3 regions of the Saccharopolyspora sp. NPDC049426 genome follow, and region 2 is predicted to be linked to each of the others. Evidence: riboswitches for the same ligand, from Rfam matches in the RefSeq annotation. Region 2 holds a riboswitch; each other region holds the start of a gene.
The links. A riboswitch is a leader RNA that binds a small molecule or an ion and turns the genes downstream of it on or off. The one in region 2 is predicted to bind thiamine pyrophosphate.
Positions count from the first base shown of each region.

Region 1: another riboswitch for thiamine pyrophosphate. It lies ahead of thiO (glycine oxidase ThiO); the one in region 2 lies ahead of AB0J78_RS26845 (cytosine permease).
Region 3: another riboswitch for thiamine pyrophosphate. It lies ahead of thiD (bifunctional hydroxymethylpyrimidine kinase/phosphomethylpyrimidine kinase); the one in region 2 lies ahead of AB0J78_RS26845 (cytosine permease).

Region 1 is NZ_JBFAPZ010000013.1:62,442-69,010, reverse strand. Features, by position in the region: gene AB0J78_RS25955 (SIS domain-containing protein) at 1-63, opposite strand, end outside; gene AB0J78_RS25950 (GntR family transcriptional regulator) at 334-1,089, shown strand; gene AB0J78_RS25945 (hypothetical protein) at 1,311-2,048, shown strand; gene AB0J78_RS25940 (S1 family peptidase) at 2,215-3,339, shown strand; gene thiE (thiamine phosphate synthase) at 3,417-4,088, opposite strand; TPP riboswitch at 4,258-4,365, shown strand; gene thiO (glycine oxidase ThiO) at 4,357-5,475, shown strand; gene thiS (sulfur carrier protein ThiS) at 5,472-5,672, shown strand; gene AB0J78_RS25920 (thiazole synthase) at 5,675-6,439, shown strand.
Region 2 is NZ_JBFAPZ010000014.1:60,871-67,439, forward strand. Features, by position in the region: gene AB0J78_RS26840 (family 2 encapsulin nanocompartment cargo protein polyprenyl transferase) at 1-150, shown strand, start outside; gene AB0J78_RS26845 (cytosine permease) at 367-1,695, opposite strand; TPP riboswitch at 1,686-1,799, opposite strand; gene AB0J78_RS26850 (helicase HerA-like domain-containing protein) at 1,836-3,353, opposite strand; gene larE (ATP-dependent sacrificial sulfur transferase LarE) at 3,595-4,413, shown strand; gene larB (nickel pincer cofactor biosynthesis protein LarB) at 4,410-5,072, shown strand; gene larC (nickel pincer cofactor biosynthesis protein LarC) at 5,069-6,205, shown strand; gene AB0J78_RS26870 (VOC family protein) at 6,281-6,569, shown strand, end outside.
Region 3 is NZ_JBFAPZ010000017.1:135,550-142,118, forward strand. Features, by position in the region: gene AB0J78_RS29455 (hypothetical protein) at 1-120, shown strand, start outside; gene AB0J78_RS29460 (hypothetical protein) at 142-525, shown strand; gene AB0J78_RS29465 (polysaccharide pyruvyl transferase family protein) at 626-1,744, shown strand; gene AB0J78_RS29470 (hypothetical protein) at 1,735-2,004, opposite strand; gene tenA (thiaminase II) at 2,229-2,939, opposite strand; gene thiD (bifunctional hydroxymethylpyrimidine kinase/phosphomethylpyrimidine kinase) at 3,057-3,854, opposite strand; TPP riboswitch at 3,842-3,934, opposite strand; gene AB0J78_RS29485 (biotin/lipoyl-containing protein) at 3,976-4,212, opposite strand; gene AB0J78_RS29490 (hypothetical protein) at 4,385-5,125, shown strand; gene AB0J78_RS29495 (hypothetical protein) at 5,365-5,562, shown strand; gene AB0J78_RS29500 (AMP-binding protein) at 5,779-6,569, shown strand, end outside.

The sequences.
Region 1 (6,569 bases), on a different contig from region 2:
CGCGAAGATCGCGGGCTGCTGGCCGATCTCGTGCTTCATGTGGGTGCCGGGGGTGGCGGACATCTCGGCCCATCCCTTCCATAAGGTCCAGACCAATTCTACCCGGTCCGGAACCGGAGAGCAGCATCGTTCGTCCGATGGTCGGCTTCAGCACGGCCGCTGGAGCGTCACGGATTGTGGTGAGCGACACTCATTGTCAACAGGAATCGGCGTTAGTGTGCACGCACACCAAAGTCTGAATTGATCAGTGCGAACGATCTGCCGGAGACGCGTTTCGCGGGGCCGCGCAGTCGGGCATGCTCGGAGGTCAGGCTGCGGCGGGTAGGAGGAACGATGCTCGACACGACCGTGTCCGGCGGGGCGGATTCGCAGGGCCGCGCACCACGGGAACCGAAGTACTGGGGGCTCAAGCAGCACCTGCTCGACCTGCTCCGGTCGATGCCGCCCGGTTCACCGATTCCGACCGAGCGCTCGCTGGCCTCCGAGTTCGACGTCTCGCGCACTACCGTCCGCCAGGCGCTGGCCGAGCTGACCGTCGAAGGCCGGCTGCTCCGCGTGCAGGGCAAGGGCACCTTCGCCGCCAAGCCCAAGGTCGCCCAGCGGCTCCAGCTGTCCTCCTACACCGAGGACATGCGGGCCCAGGGCAGGCAGCCGACCTCCCGGCTGCTGGAGGTCGTCGAGGAGGCCGCCGACGAGGAGCTCGCCGTCCTGCTGGGCACCAAGGCCGGTTCCGCCGTGCTGCGGCTGCGCAGGCTGCGGCTGGCCGACGCCGAACCGATGGCGATCGAGACCACGCACCTGCCGCTGGCCCGCTTCCGCGGCCTGACCGCGAAGCTGGAGTCGGGCGGGTCGCTTTACCAGGTGCTGCGGGAGACCTTCGAGGTCGAGCTCGGGCACGCCGAGGAGACCATCGAGACCGCCCTGGCCAGCCCGGAGGAGGCCGAACTGCTCGGCTCCGACGTCGGCCTGCCGATGCTGCTGCTGTCCCGGCACTCGTTCGACACCGAGGGCCGCCCGGTCGAATGGGTCCGCTCCATCTACCGCGGTGACCGGTACAAGTTCGTCGCGCGACTCAACCCTCCGGCCTGATTCCATAACTGTGCGCAATCGCGTTTTCGCGCAGTGACACCGCTTTTCGTTACACGTCGTGGGAGTCCTCACGAAAGCCGCCGAGGCGGAGAAATCCGGCCCGGCACGCGCGTTGGTGATGCAGATGTGCGACTCCAATTGCGTGTGTGAGGGAAATGGCGAGGGGCGGAGCGGATTCGGCTGAAGATCAGCCGGAGAAGCAGAGCGAGAAGAAGACGCAGGTGTCACCGGCGCAGGTCGGTGGCGCGGCGCTGGCGTCGGTGACGGCGGCGTTCCTGGGCTCGCGGCTCGGGGTCGCGGGAACCGTCGTGGGCGCGGGCCTGACCAGCGTGATCATCACGATCGGCGGCGCGCTCTACCAGCGGTCGATCGAGAAGACCAGGGAGAAGGCGGTGGTCGCCGCCGCGCGCGCCTCGGTGCTGCGGCAGCGCCGAACCCAGTCCGCCCAGGTCACGGGCACCGAGGAAGCGACCCGGAAGATCCAGGTCACGGGCTTGCAGTGGCCGGGTGGCGAAGCCGTCGAGGAGTCCTCCGCCGAGAGCTCCGGCACCCGGGCCGTGCTCTCCCCGCCGGTGCCGCGCCGCAGGTGGGGACGCTGGACCCTGGTCGGCGCGACCTGCGCGGCGGTGTTCGCGGTGAGCATGCTGCTGGTGACCGGCTTCGAGGGACTCACCGGCCGCCCGCTGTCGGGCGGTGACGGCACGACGCTCGGGAAGGTGTTCCAGCCTGCGCCGCGAGCTCCGGTCAAGACCGCGCCCGTCGCGCCCACGACCAGCGAACCGGCGCCGACCAGCGAGACGCCGTCGCCGGAACCATCCGCTCCGCCGACCAGCTCGCAGCCACCCGCCCCGAGCGGGCCGCCGACGCAGCAGCCGAGCGAAACCGGTTCGCCCACAACGCAATCCTCGACCACCGAACCGACCTCCGAGTCGATCGCTCCAGGACTGCCGCTCCGATAACTGCGAAAAACGGTGAAATGATCCTGATTCCGGTGCTGATCAAGGAACAATCGGAGTTGTTTTCCGCACATTGCGCTAAAAGCTGGATGTGATTCCCCTGAGAAAATCTGATACTGGACCGGCGACGGGGCCTTGAGAGATCAGGTCATTACAAGGGAGACACGAGATGAAACGTAGACTCGCGGCTCGCATCGCCGGGACCGTTCTGGTCACCGCGGGCACGGTCGCCGCGCTGACCATGCCGGCCACCGCCACCGCACCCACCGCCGTCCCGGTGGCGGGCACGCTGCTCCAGGCGATGCAGCGCGACCTCGGCCTCACCGAGCAGCAGGCCCTCGGTCGGCTTCAGCTCGAATCCGCCGCTCAGCGCACCGAGAGCACCCTGCGCGGCGCGTTGGCCGACTCCTTCGGCGGTGCCTACTTCGACTCCGCCACCGGCAAGCTCGTCGTCGGCGTGACCGGCGCGGCCCGCTCCGAGCAGGTCCGCGCCGCCGGTGCCGAGGTCCGCCAGGTCGCCTTCAGCACGAAGCAGCTCAACGGGGTCGTCGACGGTCTCAACGCGGGCAAGGCCCAGGCGCCGAAGAGCGTCACCGGCTGGTACGCGAGCAACAAGCAGAACGCCGTCGTCGTCACCGCCAAGCCGGGTGCCGCGGCCGAGGCCGCGCAGTTCGCGCAGGACGCGGGCGTGCCCGCCGAGGCCGTGAAGGTCGTCGAGTCGCAGGAGCAGCCCCGGACGCTGATGGACGTGGTGGGCGGCAACGCTTACTACATCGGCAGCGGCGCTCGCTGCTCCGTCGGTTTCGCCGTGGAGGGCGGGTTCGTCTCCGCCGGCCACTGCGGCGGCACCGGCGACACCACCACCGAGCCCAGCGGCACCTTCGAGGGCTCGTCCTTCCCCGGTGATGACCACTCCTTCATCTCCGTCGGCACCGACGACAGCCCGCAGGCCGCGGTGAACGATTACAACGGCGGCACGGTTGCCGTGGCCGGTTCCACGGAGGCCTCGGAGGGCGCGTCGATCTGCCGCTCCGGTTCCACCACCGGCTGGCACTGCGGCACGCTGGAGGCCAAGAACCAGTCCGTTCAGTACGAGCAGGGCACCGTCGAGGGCCTGACCCGCACCGACGTCTGCGCCGAGCCGGGCGACTCCGGTGGCTCGTTCATCTCGGGCGACCAGGCCCAGGGCATGACCTCGGGTGGCTCGGGCGACTGCACCAGCGGTGGCACGACCTACTTCCAGCCGGTCAACGAGGCCCTCTCGGCCTACGGCGTCTCCCTGCTGACCCAGTGATCTGTGACAGCGGCTCCCGCTGACACCACTTCACGCACGACGACCCCCGGGATTCCCGGGGGTCGTTCGTCGTCAGGTCAGGCGAGCCGTGCCCGGAGGTCGCGGGCGGCGGCTTCGGGGTCGTCGGCGGCGGTGATCGCGCGGACCACCACGATGCGCTCGGCACCCGCCTCGATGGCCTCGTCGAGGTTCTCCGGGCCGATGCCGCCGATGGCGAACCACGGACGGCCGTGCCCCCGGTGCTCGGCGGTGTGCCGGACCAGGTCGATGCCCGCGGCGGGACGGCCGGGCTTGGTCGGGGTCGTCCACACCGGTCCGGTGCAGAAGTAGTCCACGCCCGGCTCGGTCGCCGCCGAGTCGGCCTGGGCGATGTCGTGCGTGGAGCGGCCGATTACCACCTGGTCGCCGACCACGCGGCGGGCGATGTCCACCGGCAGGTCGTCCTGGCCCAGGTGCAGGACATCGGCCTCCGCCGCCATCGCGACGTCCGCGCGGTCGTTGACCGCCAGCAGGGCGCCGTGCCGCACGCAGGCCTCGGCCAGCACCTCCAGCGCGGCGAGCTCGTGGCGGGCCTCCAGCGGAGCGCCGCCCGGGCCCTTGTCGCGCAGCTGGATGATGTCGACACCTCCGGCGAGCGCGGCGTCGGCGAACTCCGCGAGGTCACCTCGCTCGCTGCGAGCGTCGGTGCACAGGTACAACTTCGCCTCGGCGAGGCGCGCGCGAATCCCGAAGCCGTCCAATCCAGGCATGTCCCCCACCCTAGCCGTTGCGAAAATGCGGCGTAGCCGCTGTTTCAGGTGAGGGACTCAGCTCGCACCGCAACGGGCAGCGCCTCCCGCGCCGCTGAGCGGGGTGATCCCCCTCAAGAGATCCCGTACCAGGCGCTGACGTTGCGATCTGCGGGCGGGTACTGTGGATGGCGGTGAGCACGGGAGCCCGGCGGACCGGGCTGAGAGGGAGCGCAGGGCTCCGACCGTCGAACCTGATCCGGGTCATGCCGGCGCAGGGAGCGTGGAGTTGTCTGAGAAACGAACCGATCATGTCGTCGTGGTGGGCGGCGGAGTCGTCGGCCTGTCGGTGGCTTGGCGCGCTGCCGCGGCCGGCAACCGGGTGAGCCTGGTCGATCCGGCCCCCGCCTCGGGTGCCTCGTACGTCGCGGGCGGGATGCTCGCACCTCTCGCCGAGGCCTGGCCCGGCGAGGAAGAACTCCTCGAACTGGGCTCGACGTCGCTGAACCGCTGGCCGGACTTCGCCGACGAGCTCAGCCGCGCGGCCGGTCTGCCGTCCGGGCTGCGCACCGAGGGAACGCTGATGTTCGGCGTCGACGGCGCCGACCGCGAAGAGCTCGACAACGTCGCCGGATACCTGGCCGGACTGGGCCGCAGCGTCACTCGGCTGACGGGCCGCGAACTGCGCAGGCGAGAGCCCTCGTTGGGTCCCGCGGTACGCGGTGGTCTGGAAGTGCCCGGTGATCTCGCGGTGGACAACCGGCTCGCGCTGACCGCGCTGCGGGCGGCGGCGGAAGCCGCGGGCGTGGAGTTCATCGCCGAACGCGCCGAGGCGGTCCGGCAGGGCGCGGTCGAGCTCGCCGAGTCCACTGTGGAGTGCGATGTCGCGGTGATCTCCGCAGGTGCGCACTCGGGTTCGCTGCACCCGGCGCTCGCCGACCGGATCCGCCCGGTCAAGGGCGAGATCCTGCGGCTGCGGCGACGCGCCACCGCGCTGCCACCGCCGACCCGCACCGTGCGCGGCCCGGTGCGCGGCAGGCCCTGCTACCTGGTGCCGCGCGACGACGGGGGAGTGGTGCTCGGCGCCACCCAGCACGAGGTCGGCTTCGACACCGAGGTCACCGTCGGGGGCGTCCGCGACCTGCTCGCCAACGCCGAGACCGTGATGCCGGGCATCGCCGAGTACGCGCTGGTCGAGGCCACCGCCGGGCTGCGCCCGAGCACCACCGACAACCTGCCGGTGATCGGCTGGCTGGAGCCGGGAGTGCTCGCCGCCACCGGGCACCACCGAGGCGGGTTCCTGCTCACGCCGGTCACCGTCGACGCCGTGCTGGCGCTGCTGCGCGGCGAAGAACCGGAACCGCTGATCAAGGCCACCGATCCGAGCCGTTTGGGAGGACAGCAGTGAACGTCGTGATCAACGGCGACGCGCGGGAGGTCGCCGCGGGCGCCACCCTCGCGTCAGTGCTGGACGACTTCGGCGTGCCGGAACGAGGCGTGGCCGTGGCGCTGGACGGCGCGGTGGTGCCGCGCGCGTCGTGGCCCGCCACGGCGCTGCACGCCGACGCCACCATCGAAGTCCTCACCGCAGTGCAAGGAGGGTGACCGTGGACGACCCATTGCTGATCGCCGGCCGCGAGTTCGGTTCGCGCCTGATCACCGGGACCGGCGGGGCGAACAACCTCGCCGTGCTGGAGCGCGCGCTGATCGCCTCCGGAACCGAGCTGACGACCGTCGCGATGCGCCGCGCCGACGCAGGTGGCGGCACCGGTGTCCTCGACCTGCTGCGCAAGCTCGGCATCGAGGCGCTGCCCAACACCGCGGGCTGCCGCACCGCGGCCGAAGCGGTGCTCACCGCGCAGCTCGCCCGCGAAGCCCTGGGGACCAACTGGGTCAAGCTGGAGGTGGTGGCCGACGAGGACACCCTCCTGCCCGACCCGATCGAGCTCATGGACGCGGCGGAGCAGCTGGTGGACCAGGGTTTCGTCGTCCTGGCCTACACCAACGACGACCCGGTCCTGGCGCTGAAGCTGGAGGAGGTCGGTTGCGCGGCGGTCATGCCGCTGGGCTCGCCGATCGGCACCGGACTGGGCATCCGCAACCCGCACAACATCGAGATGATCGTCTCCCGCGCCACCGTCCCGATCGTCCTCGACGCGGGCATCGGCACGGCCTCCGACGCGGCCCTGGCGATGGAGCTCGGCTGCTCGGCGGTCCTCCTGGCCACCGCCGTCACCCGCGCCCAGGACCCCGAGCGCATGGCCACGGCGATGCGCAGCGCCGTCGAAGCGGGCCGCCTGGCCTCGCAAGCGGGAAGAATCGCCCAACGCTTCTGGGCCCAAGCCTCAAGCCCCGGCACCCCGATGGGCTGACACCCCTACACCCACCCCGACAGCACTCCCGAGCCCGGGCGCAGCCTTCGAACTTCGCGCGAAATTCGAACGGGCCCCCGCGCCCGGGCGTGTCTTCCCAGGTCAAAGCCCGAAGTTTCGGGCCGTATTC
Region 2 (6,569 bases):
ACGCTCGCCGGCGGGCGGGCGTGGAGCCAGGCCCAGGCCGATGAACTGCTCGCCGCGGCGTTGACTGATCTCCGCAGAGCGGAGCCGGAGGAGGACGCGGCGGAAGCGCTCACCGCACTGGCCCACCTGGTGACGCGCCGGGACCACTGAATCCCGGCGCCCGGAAACGACGGCTCCAGCCACCACCGCCGCCCCTCCTGGCTGGAGCCGTCCCCGGTCACCGGGTGGTTCGCCTCGACGCGAACCACCCGGTCCAAGAGCTGTTCAGGAATGCGGCGGAGCCGCTGTTTCATGTGCGGGACTCAACCAGCACCGCCGCAGGTTCTGCTACCCGCACCGCTACGCGAAGCAATTCCTCAACAGCTTTCAGGAGGCCTTCCGGCGGCTGCGGGCGAGCAGGCCGATGATGCCCGCGGCCACCGCGGAGATGACGAACGAGGTCAGGGCCGCGCTCATCCAGGTCGGAACGGTGAAGCCGATGGCCTCGCGGGCGCCGGTCCACAACTCGGTCCACCAGCCCAGTTCGCCGGGGTTGATCAGCTGGAAGGTCGCGAAGCCCAGCAGCCAGGCGATCAGCATCCCCCAGCGGGAGGGGGCCTGCGCCGAGACGTCCCACTCGCGGTTGCGGGCGTTGTAGAAGTAGTCCACCGCCAGCACGCCGAACATCGGCACGAACACCGATCCGATCAGCAGCAGGAAGTTGGAGAACTGCTCGATGTCCATCGTCAGCGCGGCCAGTGTGCTGACCACACCGACGATCAGGCTCAGCAGCCGCCGATCCGTGCTGGGACGCAGGTTCTGGATGGACACCGCGGTCGAATAGGTGTCGGCGAAGGACTGGTCGACCTCGCGCAGCACCAGCACCGCGAAGAACAGGACGCCCAGCGGCGCCGCCAGCAGCGGGTCGAACGCCTTGTCCCCGTCGAACCCGACCAGCGCCAGACCGAGCAGACCGAGCAGGTAGCAGGCGATCTGGGTGACCGAGTAGCCGACGGTCGCCGCGGTGAACGCGCCGCTCGCCGACCGCGAGTGCCGCGAGTAGTCCGAGGCGACCGGCAGCCAGGACACCGCGACGGCCAGCGCCGCGTCGGCGCCCGGCCAGAACCCCTCCCAGGACCCGTCGTTCATCGGCGGCAACGGCTGGCGCAGGAGCTGCACGAAGAAGTAGACCATCGCGATGAGCACCGCGATGCTCACGTAGCGGCGCAGCAACCGCAGCGCGCCCAGGGGGCGCAAGGTCAGCGCGGTGGTGAGGGCCCCGGCGATGAGCACGTACAGCCACTGCGGTCCGCCACCGAACAGCGCCTCGGTTCCCTGGGCGATCACCAGCAGTTCGAAGGTCCCCCAGCCGACCAGCTGGAGGATGTTGAGCACGGTCGGCACGTAGGACAGCCGGGTGCCGAACAGGCCGCGCAGCAGCATCATCGCCGGTGCGCCCGTGCGGGCACCGGGGATGGCCGCGATGCCGACCATCAGGCTGCCCAGCACGGTCCCGACGACGGTGGCCGTCACCGCAGCCGCGAAGGACAGCTGCGGCACCCCGGCGGGCGCGAGCACCGCGAGCGCACCGCTGAAGCCGAGCAGGCTCACGCCGAGGTTGCCCCAGAAGGCTCCTTGGTCGAGCACGCCCAGCGTTCTGGGGGCCGGTTCGTCCAGGGTGTTCGGAACTTCGGACCGTTCGACGTCAAGCGCCATCGACAGCTCCCTACGCCGGCATTATCCGGACAGGTTCTGCGGTCGGTGGCGCGCTGCGTGCCACCCTCTCAGCCCGATCCGCCCGAGCTCCCGCGTGGATAAGTCGGGCAGACCATACCTGATCGAGTGAAGGGGGTCGGTCAGCGCCTCCTGTTGCCGAAAAGCCCGCGGGTGACCTCGCGACCGACGGCGCTGGCGGCGGAGCGGAAGAACGAGCGCACGGCGGGGTTCTCCATCGCCTTCTGGAACATCCCCGCTTCCTCGCGCGCACCCTTCTGCTGCGGGACCTGCCCTTCCGGAGCGGCCGGCTCGGCGACCTTCTGGGCGAGCTTCTCGTAGGCGGACTCGCGATCGATCGTCTCGGAGTACTTGGCGTGCAGGTCGGAGGACTGGGCGGAGGTGCGGACCGCGTCCTCGCCGATGGTGCCCATCAGCGAGCGCGGTGGGCGCAGCCGCGTCCAGGCCACCGGTGTCGGAGCTCCGGTCTCCGACAGCACGGTCACGATCGCCTCCCCGATGCCGAGGCTGGTCAGCGCCTCGTCGAGCCGGTAGTGCTCGGTGGTCGGGTAGGTCTTGACGGTCTTGGACAGCGCCTTCTGGTCCTCGGGGGTGAAGGCGCGGATCGCGTGCTGGACGCGGGCGCCCAGCTGCGAGAGCACCGGGTTGGGCAGGTCGGTGGGCAGCTGGGTGCAGAAGAAGACGCCGACTCCCTTGGAGCGGATGAGCTTCACGGTCTGCTCGATGCGGTCGAGGAACGCCTTGGAGGCGTCGTTGAAAAGCAGGTGCGCTTCGTCGAAGAAGAACACCAGCTTCGGCCGGTCCAGGTCACCGGCTTCGGGCATCTCCTCGAAGAGCTCGGCCAGCAACCACATCAGGAACGTGGAGAACAGCACCGGGTTGGTCTGCACGTCGTCGAGCTCGAGCAGGTTGACCACGCCCTTGCCCTCGGACTGCCGGAGCAGGTCGGCCACTTCCAGCTCGGGTTCGCCGAAGAACTCGTCCCCGCCCTGGGCCTCCAGGTTCGACAGGGCCCGCAGGATCACCCCCGCGCTGGCGGCCGAGACACCACCGATGCCCTTGAGGTCTTGCTTGCCCTCGTCGCTGGTCAGGTACTGGATGACCGACCGCAGGTCCTTGGTGTCCAGCAGCGCGAGTCCGCGCTGATCGGCCCAGTGGAAGATCAGCCCGAGGGTGGATTCCTGGGTGGCGTTGAGCCCGAGCACCTTGGCCAGCAGCACCGGCCCGAAGCTGGTGATCGACGCCCGGATCGGCACCCCGCGGCCGCCGGTGCCCAGCGAGAGGAACTGCACCGGGTAGGACGCGGCTTCCCAGTCGTCGCCGACGTCCTGGGCACGCGCGGTGAGCTTCTCGCCGCCCTCGCCGGGCTGGGCGAGCCCGGACAGGTCGCCCTTGATGTCGGCGAGCACGACGGGCACCCCGGCGTCGGAGAGCTGTTCGGCGAGCAGCTGCAGCGTTTTGGTCTTTCCGGTGCCGGTCGCTCCTGCGACCAGGCCGTGCCGGTTGAGCGTGGCCAGCGGGATGCGCACCTGGGCCGCGGCGTCCGCCTCGTTGTCGATGACCACCGCCCCGAGGTCGACGGCGGCTCCGCCGGAGCTGTATCCGGCCGCGATCTGCTGGGCGGCGTCGTTGTCGGTCACCGCAGTCTCCTCCCGTCGGCACGTTCCCCTCGGAAGGTAGGTCGATCCGGCCGCCGAGCTGGGGAGCACCACTCGGTCGAGGGACATGCGGGCGCGTCCGCACTAGCACCCCGAACGAGCCACCAAAAGGCTCGTTGACCACCGGAAAGATCTCCTTCGACGGCATGGGATGCGTCGCTCGTTGGAGTTAGAGTCTGGTCGGACCACATGGCTGTGAGCGAGCGTGCGTGAGGAGTGCGTCGTGACCGGATTGGACCGCCTGCGGGCGCGCGTCAGAACCGAGGATTCCCTGGTCGTGGCGTTCTCCGGCGGCGTGGACTCGGCGCTGCTGGCCGTGGTGGCGCACCAGGAGCTGGGAGCGCGGATGCTCGCGGTCACCGCCGTGTCCCCGAGCCTGGCCGCCGAGGAGCGCAAGCGGGCCAAGCGCTTCGCCCGCGAGAACGGCCTCGCCCACGTCGAGGTCTGCACCGACGAGGCCGACCGGCCCGAGTACGCCGCCAACGACGGGAACCGCTGCTACCACTGCAAGTCCGCGCTGTTCGACGCGGTGGAGCCGCTGGCGGCGACGATGGGCGCGAGCATCGCGCTGGGCACCAATGTGGACGATCTGGGAGATCACCGGCCGGGTCAGCGCGCGGCGGCGCAGCGCGGCGCGATCGCGCCGATGGTCGACGCCGGGCTCACCAAGGCCGACGTCCGCGAGGCCAGCGCCGAGCTGGGTCTGTCCACTGCGGACAAACCGGCGGCAGCGTGCCTGGCCTCCCGCGTCGCCTACGGCGATCCGGTCACCCCGGAGGTGCTGGCCCGCATCGAGCGGGCGGAGGAAGCCGTGCACGCCCTGGGGTTCCCGGTGTGCCGGGTCCGCGCGCACGGTCAGGGCACGGTGGCGCGCCTGGAGGTGCCCGCCGAGGACATCGACCGCGCGGCAGCGCACCACTCCGAGCTCGACGCCGCGGGCCGGGAGGCGGGCTTCGAGTTCTGCGCGCTGGACATGGCCGGTTTCTCCAGCGGCCGGATGAACGTGCTGCTTCCGCTGCTGCCCACCCGGACGGCGTCATGACCGGCTTCAGCGATCTCGGCTACGCCAGGGTCGACACCGACCGGGAATCCCGCCAGGGGCTTCCGGAGGTGGTCTACGGGCCCGGCAAGCGGCCGGAGGAGATCACCGGCATCGTGACCGAGCTGCTGGCCCGCAGCACCGGCCCGGTCCTGGTCACCAGGGTGGAGCCCGAGGTCGCGGCGGCGGTGCGGGTGCCCGGCGGCGACTACGACGAGACAGCGCGGCTGCTGGTGTGGCGACCGGCGGAACAGCGGGACTTCCGGTTGTGCGTGGCCACGGCGGGCACATCGGACTGGCCGGTCGCGGCGGAGGCGGACGCGGTCGCCTCCGCGATCGGCCTGCGCACCCACGTGGTCCGCGACATCGGTGTGGCCGGCATCCACCGGCTGCTCGCCGCGAGCGAGGACCTCAAGCAGGCCGACGCGGTGGTCGTGGTGGCGGGCATGGAGGGCGCCCTGGCCAGCGCCGTCGGCGGTCTGGTGTCGTGCCCGGTGATCGCGGTGCCGACCTCGACCGGGTACGGCGCCGCGCTGGAGGGCGTGACGGCGCTGCTGGCGATGCTCACCTCGTGCGCGGCCGGGTTGACGGTGGTCAACATCGACTCGGGGTTCTCCGCCGCGATGGCCGCGCACCGGCTGGCCGCGGTGGCCCGGCGATGATCCTCTGGCTCAACCCCGCGACCGGGCTCTCCGGCGACATGCTGCTGGGCGCGCTGCTCGGACTCGGCGCCCCGCTGGAGGAGGTGCGGGCGGCGATCGAGTCCACCGGCCTGCGGGGGTGGTCCCTGGACACCGAGCAGGTCCAGGTGGACGGGATCGCGGCGACCAAGGCGGTCGTTTCCGCCGACGACGACGTGCCCGAGCGGCACGCGGCGGACCTGATCGAGCTCGCCTCCCGCGCGCGGCCGGAACCCGTGGCGCGGATGGCGGTTTTCGCCCTCGAAGCGATCGCGCGGGTGGAGGGCCGGCTGCACGACCGCGATCCGGCGGAGGTGCACCTGCACGAGGTCGGCGGGCTGGACACCATCGTGGACACCGTCGGGGTGGCGGCGGCGTTGCACGAACTGTCGGTCACCGCAGTGCATTCCGCTCCGATCGCGCTGGGCTCGGGCACGGTCCGCTGCGCGCACGGAGTGCTCCCCGCACCCACTCCGGCGACGTTGCGCCTGCTGGAAGGCGCGGCGGTGGTCGGCGCGGACCTCGCCGGGGAAACGGTCACCCCGACGGGCGCGGCCCTGGTCTCGGCCATGGGCACCCGCTTCACCCCTCCCCCAGCGATGACGCTCGGCGCCACCGCCTACGGGGCCGGGACCAAGCGCTTCCCGCAACGCCCGAACGTCCTGTCGGCTTCGCTGGGGTCCTCCCCCTCGGAGGCGCAGACGATGGTCGTGGTGGAGTGCAACGTCGACGACGTCACCGGCGAATCCCTGGGCCACGTGGTCGAACGGCTGCTCGACGCCGGGGCCGCCGACGCGTGGACGAGCCCGGTGACGATGAAGAAGTCCCGCCCGGCCCACGTGCTGCACGTGCTGTGCGCCCCCGGTGTCGAGGCGGCGCTGACCGGGATCGTGCTGGCGGAGACCGGCACGCTCGGCACCCGTCGGCACGAGGTCCAGCGCACCGCGCTCCCCCGCCGCACCACGACCGTTTCCGTGCGGGGGCATCAGATCCGCGTCAAGCACGGTCCGCACCGCAGCAAACCCGAGCACGACGACGTCGCGGCCGCGGCGAAGGCCCTCGGCCTGCCGCTGCGCACCGTCACCGACATGGCCCTGGACGAGGCGCGCGACTGAGGACCCGCGAACCCGTTCAGTCGAATCCCGGTTCGTCACCGGAGCCTGTCGGACCGGCTCGGTACCATCCGAGGCATGGCCATCAAGTTCGAGAACGTCGGCATCGCCGTGCGCGATCTCGAAGCGACGATCTCCTTCTTCACCGATCTCGGACTCACGGTCGTCGGCCGCACCACGGTCAGCGGCGAGTGGACCGACACCGCTGTCGGCCTCGACGGCAACCACGCCAACGTCGCCATGCTCGAGACACCGGACGGCGGGCACGTCGAGCTGTTCGAGTACATCCACCCGGAAGCGATCGAGACGGCGCCCACTCGTCCCCACGAGATCGGCATGCACCGCATCGCCTTCTCGGTCGACGACA
Region 3 (6,569 bases), on a different contig from region 2:
CGGTTGCAGGAGGTCACGCTGCCCGAGCAGCGCGACGACGTGCAGACCTACACGATCCCCATCGAGCAGCAGCACACCAACAACGGAGCGCCGCAGGCTCCCAGTGCGCGGCAGAACTGATCAGGGAGGCGACTCGTGGAAATGCTGGTGCTGATGTTCGTCTGCGGCCTCGCGGTGGCCACCCTGGTGTTCTGGCCGCTGCTCCACCGGGCGCAGCGCAAGGCGACCGAATCGAAGCCGACCGCTCCGCACGGCAAGCACGCGCTGGGGGCGACGTCAGCCCCGGAGAACTCCGCCACCACACCGGAGGCGAGCGGCTCGGACGAGAAGACCGACCGCGAAGGTGACGGCGAGGCCACGCAGCCTGTGAAGATCGAGGCGACCGCGCCGAGGCCTCGCGAACCGGAGCCGATGGAGATGCCGGAGCTGCCGACCGACATCTTCGACGCCCGCTACCGGGCCAGGTTCAACCGCACCAAGCGGCGCCTGGAGCGCATCCGCGCGGAGATCACCAACGCCGGCTGACCGCGGCCGTCCGGCCCGTGCGGTGCGACATTGGTACGGGCATTTTGCCGGTTGCTAGGTTCGAAGGCGAACCTGGCAACCTACGGCTGGAGTCTCCCCGGTGAAGAACCCGCCCCGGATCTACCTCGTCGCCACGACGGGCCACCCCAACTACGGCGACGAGCTGATCGCCGCGGCCTGGCTCAAGCACCTGGCGAAGGTGGCTCCCCAAAGCGAGGTCTGGCTGGACTCCCCCAACCCCGGGCCCAGCTCCGTGCTGCTCTCCCACCTGCACCCGAACGTCAAGTTCACCGACACCTTCTGGCGCTTGTGCTGGGAGGCGCCCGACGACGAGCCGTGGTCGGTCGCGGCCTTCGTGCAGCACGCGATCCACAACCCCGGGCTGGCGCCGCGCTGGGTCTCCGGCATCGACCTCGCCTCGCAGATGGACCTGTTCCACGTGATCGGCGGCGGCTTCATCAACGGCATCTGGCCGCGCCACATCGGCCTGCTCGCGGCCACCGCGGCCGCCGCGCACCGCTCCGGCGGCCGGGCGGTGATGACCGGGCAGGGCCTGTCGCCGATCGCCGAGGGCGCCGAGCCGCTGCTGCGCAGCCTCGCCGAGCAGTTCGAGGTCGTCGACGTCCGCGACGAGCCGTCGGCATCGCTGCTGATCGAACCGTCGGTCACCGGTGACGACATGTTCTTCGGCGTCGAACCCGGGCTCTTCCGCACCGACGACGACGATCTCCGCGACGTCGTGGTGTGCATGCAGTCGGATCTGCTCGACGAGTCGGTGCCCGCGCTGGCCGGGTTCCTGCTGGACACGCTGCGCGAGTGGCGGGTCGAGCCGGAGCAGGTGGCCTTCGTGGAGGGCATCCCGCGCGCTGACCGCGAGGTGTTCTCGCTGGTCGAGCACGATCTGCCGGGCGCCCGGTTCCACGCGTTCGACGAGATCATGCGCGACGGACTGCCCGCCAAGCCCGGCCAGCGGTGGCTGTCGACGCGGTTCCACCTGCACCTGATGGCCGCAGCCGCGGGCGCGAGCGGGGTCGCGGTGTCGATCAACTCGGGGTACTACACCAACAAGCACCGGTCGTTGATCGACCGCGGTTCCGGCTGGGAGCTGAGCGAGGGCCTGCAGATTCCGTCGAGCCCCAGCGCCGGTGGCTTCAGCTCCGCCGCGCTGCGCGAGTTGCAGCAGCGCAAGGCGGCGCTGGCGAAGGCGATTTACGGCTGAGGGACCCGGTCCTGCTCGATTCGCACGGTGTCGGCGAGCGCGTTGGTCTCCTCCGGGGTGCGCGACTCGGGGATCTCGCACTCCGGGACCTCGGGCTCGACCGCCGACTGCGGCCAGATCTGGGGCGCCTCGATGCCGGGAAGCAGCTGCGCGGACTCGGGGGTCTCGCGACCGTCCCCGCGACGGTCAGCGATGTAGAACGGCGCGGCGGCCAGGATCGGGATCGACATCCCGAGAAAAACGATCAGAAGTGAAGACATTGCCCCAGAACTCCATCCACGCCCGCGGAAGATTCCGCCACTCACAAACGCCCTGCTAGGACAGGGGGCTCGCCCAGCATGTCGTTGTGCGAGCCACTTCGTTAACACCACAAGATTGTGTCACGCATCACATGATGAATCACGCTGTGGTGCAGCCCGAAACGGATGACGGCCCGCCACTACCGGCGAGCCGTCATCGGTGTTCTCGAAACGCGAAACCCTTGTCACGCAAGGAATTTCGCGGTGGGCCAGGTTTCCTTGACCCACGCGCCGTTCCAGAACACCCACTCGTACTCGGTCGCCCGGGTGAACGCGGCGAACATCTGCTCGCGCGTCGCGTCGTCCGAGCGCGCCGCGACCTTGTCGACCAGCTCCCGGGCGGCCAGCACGGCCTCGGCGAACTCGTCGTCTGCGTAGGTGGTGATCCACGCCTTGTAGGGGTGACCCTCGATGTCGCCGGTGGCGTCGAGGATCTTGCTGCCGACGTACTGGTACACCCAGAAGCACGGCAGGATCGCGGCCAGCAGCACCGGGTACGACTCGGTCAGCGCGCAGGAGCGCAGGTAGGACGTGTAAGCCAGGCACGACGGCGAGGTGTCCACACCGGAGATCTCCTCGTCGGTCAGGCCGAACTCGGCGACGTAACCGGCGTGCAGCCGCCGCTCCTCCACCAGCGCGCCCTGCGCGGCCCCGGCGAGGAACGCCGCGTCGGCGGCGTCATCGGCCCTGGTCGCCGCGGCTGACAGCGCCTGCGCGAAGCCGACCAGGTATCGCGCGTCCTGAACGATGTAGAAGGCGAAGACGTCCCGTTCCAGGCTGCCGTCCGCCAGCGCCTTGTTGAACGGGTGGTCCACGATCGCCTGCTGCAATCCGGCGGTGCGCTCCCACGCCTGGGCGCAGAACCCTCCGGCGGGCGGAGCGGGCAACGTGCTCATGAGAACCCCTCACAGAAGTCGGAATCGCGAATTCGGTGGCGCAGCGGCGGGCGGTTCTGGTCCGAACCGTTCATGATCGAAGCTCGGACTGTTCGGACCAGAACTGCCCTCTGCCGCTCACCACCAGTGGTGGAAGTGGTGCACCGGACCGTGGCCGCGGCCGACGTCCAGGCGCTCCGAGGCGCGCAGGGCCTCGGTGAGGTACTGCTTGGCCTCGCGGACGGCCGACAGCCAGTCCGCGCGCTGCGGGCGCAGCGCCGCGATCGCCGCCGAGAGCGTGCACCCGGTGCCGTGATCGTTGGTGGTGGCCACCCGCTCGCTGCTGAGGAACTCCGCCAGCCCGTCGCCGTAGAGCAGGTCGACGCTCGACTCGCCGCTGAGGTGCCCGCCCTTGAGCAGCACCTGCTTGGCGCCGAGCGCGGCCAGCCGCTCGGCCTGCGCGGGCATCTCATCGGGACCGCCGATCTCGGCTTCGCCGAGCAGGTCGGCCGCCTCCGGCAGGTTCGGCGTGATCAGGTCCACCCTCGGCAGCAGCTCATCGCGCAGCGCACCGACGGCCTCCGGCGCGAGGAGCCGGTCACCGCTCTTGGCGACCATGACCGGATCGAGCACGACGAACCGAGGCGAGTAGCGCTCCAGCACGGCCGTGACCGCGCGGATGACCTCGGCGTTGGCGAGCATGCCGATCTTGACGGCGTCCACCCGGACGTCGTCGAGCAGCGTCACCAGCTGGTCGGTGATGAAGTCCGGCGGGACCTCCTGCACCCGGCTCACCCCGGTGGTGGTCTGCGCGACCAGCGCGGTGATCACCGACATGCCGTAGGCGCCGTTGGCCGAGAACGCCTTGAGATCTGCCTGGATACCGGCGCCACCGCTGGGGTCGGTCCCGGCGATGGTCAGCACATTGGGAGCCATGACGTCCCTCCGCTAGTACGAGCTAGGTCAGGTTCAACGGGTCTGTTCTCAGCCCTGGCAGGGCACCCCGCGTCACTGCCACCAACCTAACAACCCAGGGCAAGCCCCCGGTCCGCGCGGTTCACTCGATCAACCCGATCACCTGGCCGACGTGGAGCACTTCGCCCCGCTTCACCTGGTGCCACAGGGTTCCCGTTGCCAGCGCCGACACCCGGATCGCGGCGCCGTCGGCCTCCGCGGGACGCAGCTCGGCCAGCGGCTGCCCCGCTCGGACCCCGCTCCCGTCGGAGGCCAGCCAGCGCACCAGCCGCCAGCGGGCCGGGCCCGTGCGCTCACCCGGCAGGTGAAGATCGGTCATCCCAACCCCCGGCTTCCAAGAACCGCAAGAATGCGACGAATGCCGCAGCGGATGAGCCCAGCGGAGGGAAAAGCCACCCCGATGGAGCAGTGCGACCGCGATCGATTTCACACCGTGAAAGCCCCCACCGGAAGGCAAGGTCATCCTCCGCAGCCGACTAAAGTGGAGGGCGATGGAAACCACGACCGATGCCCCAGGCTTCGCCCGCTCGCGCCGGCAGCGTTCTGAACAGGACCCCGCGCAGATCTGGGCGCCGCTAGCGGACCTGACCGAGGCCGCCGTCGCGGCCGCCGGATCGGGGACGGTGGCGATCACCCGCGGTTTTGACCGCAACAGCCGTCAGCGCGCCAAGGCACTGCGCGATCTGCTGGCCCGGCGCGACGTGCCCGCGATCGAGGTCACGCCCGCCCCGGGCAGCGACCGGTTGCTGGCCGACGTGGCGGTCAGCGCCGTGGTCAACCTGATCGGCGCCGGTTCGTGGCAGCCCTACCGGCTCGCCGCGCAGCTGCGCGCACCGGTGCTGACCCCCAAGCCCGGCACCGAGCCGGGTGACGAGGTCAGCCGGGATGTCATCGCCCTGGCCGGCGAGGAGTCCGGCAAGCGCGACGTCGCGCTCTCGCACGTCGCGGTGCGCGGCGACAAGCCCGCCGAAGGCCGGCTGACCGTCTCCTTCGACGACACCGAGCAGGTCATCGACGGCGGCTGGCTGACCGCCACCGTGACCGGCGACCAGCTCAGCGTGCAGTTCGGCGGCCAGGAGCAGGACGAGCGGTCGATCAGCACCGGCAAGATCCGGATCGAGGCGTCCGACGCGCCGCACCGCCTGGTGCGCGACGAGCTCCCGATCGCCGACTTCGAAGGCGCGGTCGTGCTCTCCGCCGAGCCCGCCGGGCTGAAGGTACGCCCGGTCTGACGGTTTCTTGGGCCGGACGAGTGTCGTCGGCTAACAGCGTTCGCTCAGGGGCGATTCCCGGTTGTGGGGGTCGCCCCTGAGCTGCGTTCGGGCCCGCGAACCCGGCCGTGACCGCGCACACTTTCCCGTTGTTTCGGCGAAACGCCGTCACGCCCCTCGGATCGGTGCGTCCCTCCACCAGGAGCGCGCGCTGCGCGGCTTCACCGCACCAAGCGGATCGGCACAGGGAGGCTGGGACTGTGGGGTCCAACCAGGAGTGGCACGTCAGTTGCCGCGACGTCGCCGGACGGCGACGAGACATGTCGGTGTTCGTCAACCACGGCCGGGTCGTCATCGTCGCGCCGCCTGGGGAGACGGCGGTGCTCTCACCGCTGGAGGTCGGCCGCTTGCGCGCGGCCCTGCGCGACGCGGTGGTCACCGCCGCCGACGTCGACTAGGACCCTGGGGGTCGGCGCGGCGGGAGAGAGGCTCCCCCCTTCCCCGCCGCGCCGTCTAACTTTCGCCAGCGCGCCTGGCGAGGGCCTTCAGGAGGGGAGCCGTTGGGCTCTCGCGCGATCGCGGAACCGGGATACTCGACACGGAGGACTTGGCCGGGAGGATTACTCACGGCACAATCTACTCTCGAGTAGGTTTCACGGACGAGGGGTGACCGAGTGAGCGTTCTGCGGCGACTGCCCAGCTTTCTGACCAACCACGCCGCACCGGCACTGCACACCTTGTTCGTGCTGGTCAAACAAGGCGTCGTGCGGCCCATGAGGCCGGACAAGCTGGTGCGCATCGCGCTCGCCTACCGGCGGTGGGGCATCACCCTGCCGCTCGGCTTCGCCGTCGGCGCCGCCCGCCATCCCGATCGCCCCGCCGTGATCGACGAGCGCGGCGCGCTCAGCTACGCCGAACTCGCCAACCGCACCACGCGCCTGGCCGCCGCGCTGCGCGACCGCGTGCCCGGCAAGACCCGCATCGGCGTGCTGACCCGCAACCACCACGGACCCGTCGAGGTCATCGTCGCCGCGGCCAAGCTCGGCGTCGACGTGGTGCTGCTCAACGTCGGGCTCAGCACCCGCCAGCTCGCGGACGTGCTCGCCGAGCAGGACGTCAGCGTGCTCGTCCTCGACGAGGAGTTCACCGGGCACCTGCAGGACCTGCCCGGCGACCTCGACGTCGTCCTCGGCTGGGCCGACGGCCCCACCGAGCACAACACCCTCGACCACCTCATCGCCACCGGCACCGGCAAGCAGGTGCCCCGGCCCAAGCGGCACTCGCGGTTGATCGTGCTCACCTCGGGCACCACCGGCACGCCCAAGGGCGCCCGCCGCCCCGACCCGCCGAGCCTGAACCCGGCCGGCGCGGTGTTCTCCCGCATCCCGCTGCGAGCGGGCGAACGCGTGCTGATCAGCGCTCCCCTGTTCCACACCTGGGGGATCGCCGGATTCCAGCTCTCCGC